Regions from separate parts of the Colwellia asteriadis genome, predicted to be linked through region 2. Evidence: predicted binding sites of a transcription regulator. Region 2 holds the regulator's gene; the other holds the start of a gene.

Region 1 (3,409 bases), on a different contig from region 2:
TCCATTTGTTACTTATGTAATTTGTTTAGATGTAACTTGTTTAAGTGAAACGACTATAAACATTCAAATGGTAGGTTTGTTAGGTAATGTGCTTAACGGCTAAGAAAAATGATGAGCGGTTAGTATAGGTAATTACTGTGAGCTTTAAGCTGACTCTATCAACGTGTAAAAGCTAAAAAGATCACTAAATAGTGAGCTTTTTAGCATAGTTAACTTACTCGCTATTTTTTATTTAAAGCAGCGAGTTCTTTTTTAGCTAAGAAGTTATCCATTTTTGAGCGTAATAACTTGTACAATAAAATAGAGCCGTCAATTTCTTCTTTACGGTTAGTTAAACTTTCAATATTAAGCCCTAATGGTAAATCGTAAGGTAATACTGCATCTAAAATTTGCTGTAAACTATTCACACAAATACGAATAGATTCATACAAGGGTTTCTCTGCATTTAAAATGCGTAAGCTAGTTGCTTCAGGTACGTTCACCCCTAACCAATCGATAAACTCTAAGGTTTTTTCGCTACCACAAGGTGAAAAAGTTAAAATTAATCGTTGTGGTTTAAGCCCTTGCTTTTGGCATTCAATGGCGTAGCGCGTTAGTAAGTCTATTGTCGCCTGAGGATCATAAATGGCTTGTGAAATGAAAAAACTACACCCTTGTTTATGCTTAGCAATTAAACGCTCATGCTCATCTTTTTTACTAGCATGACGCTCAGCAATGGTTACTCCACCAATAAAAAATTCATTAGGATTGTTAACTAAGGTTTTATAAGCGCCAGCTAACGATAATGAAATTTCATTCTTTTTTGACGGGCTGCCAACTAATACAACATCTTTTACGCCATATTCATCCCAAGCTTCATTGGCCCAGTTATTAAAGTCTTCGCTGTTCGATTGCACTACGCTTTTATACGTGATTACTGGTCGATGAGACTTTTTATTGAGTAAAGAAGAGTAAAGGCGCGCATCGTGAGTAGACTTAAACGGAAAAGGTCGAGGCTTACTAATACGTGAATTTTCATCTTGAATGTCATAAACAATCAAACCATCAAAGTCGATATCGCTTACACGCTCAAGTAATTTATCCGCAATGTCAGCGACTTTATCAAGTGGCGTATCACTTTTAGGCGGTGTAGTGCCAATAAAGTAAACACCTCGGTTAATATCGTTATATCTAGCTTTAAGCTCTGATTGTGTAGTCAAAATGCTCTTCTTTAATTTTCTTTAGACGTTTAGATGGCTATATAATCATGCAAATAGTTTATTTTGTCAACCATTGATATTTTATAAGTTATATTCGTCTACTTAACCTGCGCTCATACATCAAGCTCAGGTTACTTAATATTGCTATGCTTGAGCATTGAGTAGTTATGCCCAAGTATTATTATGCTCGATAAAATATTCACTAATATATTTATAACCGCCCATAAAAAAGCCCAGTATTTATGATTTAAATACTGGGCTTTCAAGTAAGTAACCTTATAGCAATGCCGCTATCGATTACTGCCATGTTAATACGGAGCAATTAGCCCTTAAACAAAAGACTAGCGATGATTGTCCAAACACCAAGACATAAACCAACCAAACCTACTTTACCTTGCATTGGTGCAAGTTTAGCAAGTAACTCTTCGCCTTTTTTAGCGCCTTCTTCTGAATTAGATAATACGTACTTATTGATAAGATTGTAGCCTAGCATAAAGCCTAAAATAGCTTGAACGACACTACTTGCTAACCAAGTAATCCACCAAATAGGAGCACTCGTTAATAAACCGAAGTTAACTACGGCAGCAATAATTCCCCATAAACCCCAAAAACAAAATACAACGCCAATCCAACCTTGATAAGGCGCTATTTTTGCTAGCACATCTTTTGCGTCTGGTCTTTTCGACAGAATTAAAGAAGGCACCGCTAATAGGCTCAGTAAGATTAAAGCAATCCCGTAAATCATAATTTTTTCCTTTTAATTATCAATAAGAAGCTGATTGTATGAGTTCATAACAAACTAATCAATTAAAAAATAAGCTATAAACGTATAATAAAAAACCTCACCACTTTACAGTAATGAGGTTTTATAACTAGGCATAATATTTAACGATTAAAGCGTGCTAAATTATTCCCACTCAATTGTTGCTGGTGGCTTGCCTGAAATGTCATACACAACACGCGAAATACCATCAATTTCATTAATAATACGGTTAGAGACTAACCCTAAGAAATCATATGGTAAGTGTGCCCAATGCGCCGTCATGAAGTCAATGGTTTCAACAGCACGTAAGCTAACAACCCAATCATATTTACGTGCATCGCCCATTACGCCAACAGAGCGAACCGGTAAAAATACGGTAAAGGCTTGGCTTACTTTATTATATAAGTCATGCTTGTGTAGCTCTTCAATGAAAATAGCATCGGCGCGACGTAATAAGTCAGCGTATTCTTTTTTCACTTCACCTAAAATACGTACACCTAAACCAGGACCTGGGAACGGGTGACGGTAAAGCATGTCGTATGGTAAACCTAGCTCTAAACCAATTTTACGTACTTCATCTTTAAATAACTCACGTAATGGCTCAACTAAACCTAACTTCATGTAATCAGGTAAACCACCAACGTTATGGTGAGACTTAATTACGTGTGCTTTACCGGTAGCAGAAGCAGCAGATTCGATCACATCTGGGTAAATAGTGCCTTGTGCTAACCATTTTGCGTTTTCTAATTTGTTAGACTCTTCTTCAAATACGTCAACAAACACGTTACCAATAATTTTACGTTTAGCTTCTGGTTCATTCTCGCCAGCTAAACGATCAAGAAAGCGCTCTTCGGCATCAATCTTAATGATGTTTAAACCAAAATGATTACCAAACATATCCATAACTTGTTGACCTTCGTTTAAACGAAGTAAACCGTTATCAACAAATACACAGGTTAATTTATCGCCAATTGCGCGATGTAAAAGCATCGCAACAACAGATGAGTCAACACCACCAGAAAGCCCTAGAATAACCTCATCATCGCCTACTTGCTCTTTCATTTTGGCAATGGCGTCATCAATAATTGAGGCAGGTGTCCATAACTTTTCACACTGACAAATTTCTACAACAAAGTTTTCTAAAATACGTAAACCTTGTTTAGTGTGTGTTACTTCAGGGTGGAATTGCACACCGTAAAATTGCTTGTCTTCATTAGCCATAGCCGCATAAGCACAGCTAGGTGTTTGTGCAACAGTTACAAAACCTTCAGGAATAGCCGATACTTTATCGCCATGGCTCATCCAAACATCTAGTAATGCATTGCCATTGACGCCAATACTGTCTTCAACATTATGAAATAATGCTGATTGTGCAATTAATTCAACCGCAGCGTAGCCAAACTCTTTATGCTCAGAGCTTTGTACACCACCGCCAAGCTGCTCAGCC
Region 2 (3,409 bases):
CAAATTCATTTTCTAGTACGATACTTTCTTGTGTCATTCTCTTGCCCTATTTACTCTATCTATCGGCTTTTATTGTTGGCTTTGCGCTAAAGCGTGTGCTAAATCCGCTAAAATATCATCTATATCTTCAATACCTACCGAAATTCGTACTAATGATTGAGTAATACCTGCTTCTAATTGTGCTGCTATTTCCATACCCGCGTGAGTCATGGTTGATGGGTGGCTGATCAAACTTTCAACCCCGCCAAGTGATTGCGCTAAGGTAAACAACGCAATATTATCGAATAATTTTTTAACTGCCTCAACGCCACCTTTTACTTCAAAACTTAACATAGCGCCAAAATTAGATTGTTGTTTTTTCGCAATTTCATGGCCAGGATGATCGCTAAAGCCAGGATAATAAACGGCATCAATCGCAGCATGATCTTTTAAGAATGCGGCAACTTTGTCAGCATTTTCTTGATGTTGTTTCATACGAATAGGTAAAGTCTTCAAACCTCGCAATGCTAAAAAGCTATCAAATGCGCTGCCAGTAATACCAATACAGTTAGCCCACCAAGCTAATGTTTCACCAAGCGCTTGCTCTTTGGTTACTAAAACACCGCCAACCACATCACTATGACCATTAATATATTTAGTCGTCGAATGAAAAACAATATCAGCCCCTAACGTTAAAGGCTGCTGTAATGCTGGAGATAAAAAGGTATTGTCTACAGCAACTAATGCACCAACCGCATGGCACGCTTTGGTTACTTCTTCAATGTCAACTAAACGTAATAATGGGTTACTTGGACTTTCTAATAAAACTAACTTAGGCTTTTGCGCTAAGGCTTCGGCCAATGCCGCTGCATTATTTTGATCAACCACAATTAGCTTAAACTGCCCGCGCTTAGCTAGGTGAGTAAAAAGTCGAAAACTCCCACCATAGCAATCATGTGGGATCACAACAGTATCTTCTACTGACAACAGCTGACAAATTAAATGTACAGCTGCCATACCGGTACTGGTAACAATACCAACACTACCCTGCTCCAACTCAGCAATAGCTTCAGCAAAAGTTGCTCGCGTTGGGTTACCGGTACGCGAATAGTCAAACTGTCTTTTTTCATTAAAACCTTTAAGTGAATAAGTACTCGATAAATGGATAGGAGCAACAACCGCACCATGGTGTTTATCGGTATTAATACCTGCTCTTACTGCCGAAGTGGTAATATTTTTAATCGACATAATAATTTCCCCATTTAGCGTTTAATAACGCATTCAATTAGTAGCTCATACTTGTTGTAAAAGTACGCTGTAGTATTAACAAATAAAGTGAATTAACGTTTAGATGTTTGGACGTCTATAACTCTAAACATTTTAGCTAAAACGGTCAAGACATTTTAGACATCTAAACTTCTACTTGACTGCTTTTTCGCAACAGGTAAAATCTACGCTATCACAACCTAGTTGTACATCATAACAATACAGAGGAATAACCATGGCTCAGTGGAATGACGAGTATATAAATCCCTATGCCGAGCACGGTAAAAAGAGTGAGCAAGTTAAGAAAATTACCGTTTCTATTCCTTTGCGAGTATTAAAAGTATTAACTGACGAACGCACTAGACGCCAAGTCAATAATTTACGTCATGCAACAAATAGTGAATTATTGTGTGAAGCTTTTTTACATGCTTTTACCGGACAGCCTTTACCTGATGATGAAGACTTAGCAAAAGATAATAATGAAAAACTACCAGCCAGTGTCCGTCGCTTACTTGAAGCAAAAGGAGTTACTGACTTTAGCGCTTATGAAGTAGATGATGATTAGCCTCTTCTAAAGGCTGTTTTTCATATAAAACCAATACGCTAAAAAAGCTAAAAGGCACTACGAAGGTGCCTTTTTATGTTGTAAAAGATGAGAATACTAAAAATTGTAAAAGTTACTTAGAAAAATCAACAGCTCCTAATACATAACTGTATTTAACCTAGGAAAACTAGCTCAACCAATTGTTTTTACGTGCAACAATGGCAACTTTTAAAAAGAGTAACGCAAAAATAGTTACCATAATTGGCATAATCAAACCACTAGGACCAAATACATCAAAAGCGTTAGCAATAAAAAACGCGTGATACATTTGCACCACAATACCTATCAACGATCCTACAAATAAATTTACTGCCCACGACATTTTAAACAGCAGCATAAAGCTTGCGGTAGTTCCCGCAAAAACAGCAACAGCAAAAGCGCCATTCGCCCAAAGAGGCATATTTAAATACATTGCTTGCTCTGCTGGGGGTAATTGCTCGAGCAATTCAGGAGTAATCGTTATCTGACTAATAAACGCAAGCACACCAATAAGATTCCATAACAAAGCGATAATTGCTACTACCATAAACCATTTAGGTACCGGCACTGATAGCTCACCATCTAGAGTCTCTACTTGAGTTTTAGCATTTAATGTTTCTTTCTGACTTTCCATGTTCACCTGTCTTTAACGTCTAATAATATTGAGTTGCTTAAACAACTTTTGCTTTAATAAGCATAGTAGCCCTAACTTAAAAGTAAAATAGCACCAAGCTATACTTAGACCTAGACTCAGACCTAGACTCAATCTTTGCCTTTGGTTAATTGCATTAAGCCACGCCATGACCTTTAGCGGCAACCCAAACTCGATACCATTGTTCAGCATTCATTGTTAAGGTTATTGCTCCCGTTGCTTCTTTAATTCTCTCTAAATTTCGGCTTCCAAGTAATGCTACAGGCTTTGAAGGGTGCTTTAATATCCAAGCATAAATAACTTGCTCTATCGAGCTTGCACCGATTTCTTCTACTAACTCATGCAAAGTTTTATGCAAGCGTATTGCTTTTTCACTGTTTTTATCGAAAACGCTACCGCCAGCAAGACAAGACCACGCCATTGGACGAATCCTTAATCTTTGTAACTGATCTGCAGTACCATCTTCAAATACATTGAAATTAAGTGGGTTTATTTCAACTTGATTGGTAATTAGCGGTTTAGAAAGCCGTGATTGTAATAATTCAAATTGACTTGCACTGAAGTTTGAAACACCAAAGTGCTTCACTTTGCCACTTTGATGTAAGAGTTCAAATGCCTCTGCCACCTCATCTGCATTCATTAGTAAATCAGGGCGATGTACTAATAACGCATCTAACTGTTCAACGCCTAAACGTTTTAGTGAGTTTTCTGTTGAGGTAATAATAGCTTCTTTGCTACTGTCATAATGAGAGACTCTATTACTATCTGGACTTGGCGCTACGCCATTAATACCAAATTTTGAAACAATTTCAATTTGCTCTCTCATACTTTTATCAAGCTTGAGCGCTTCACCAAATAGCTGCTCACTATTACCATAAATGGCGGCATTATCTACGGTTGTGATACCTAATTCGACATGAGACTTTAAA

Evidence for each region. Region 2 encodes MetJ, which represses methionine synthesis genes. Its sites were predicted from a motif close to TAGACGTCTAGACGTCTA; they were not measured.
Region 1: ABD005_RS00960 (methylenetetrahydrofolate reductase) is a predicted target of MetJ. The motif match lies at 1,222-1,239, and genes of this name have one in related genera.

The regions. Positions count from the first base shown of each region.
Region 1 covers NZ_BAAAFA010000001.1:232,013-235,421, forward strand. Annotated here, with positions in the region: gene ABD005_RS00960 (methylenetetrahydrofolate reductase) at 222-1,199, opposite strand; gene ABD005_RS00965 (hypothetical protein) at 1,522-1,944, opposite strand; gene guaA (glutamine-hydrolyzing GMP synthase) at 2,107-3,409, opposite strand, start outside.
Region 2 covers NZ_BAAAFA010000012.1:82,019-85,427, reverse strand. Annotated here, with positions in the region: gene metL (bifunctional aspartate kinase/homoserine dehydrogenase II) at 1-37, opposite strand, end outside; gene metB (cystathionine gamma-synthase) at 70-1,227, opposite strand; gene metJ (met regulon transcriptional regulator MetJ) at 1,481-1,810, shown strand; gene ABD005_RS16250 (hypothetical protein) at 1,977-2,462, opposite strand; gene ABD005_RS16245 (aldo/keto reductase) at 2,617-3,409, opposite strand, start outside.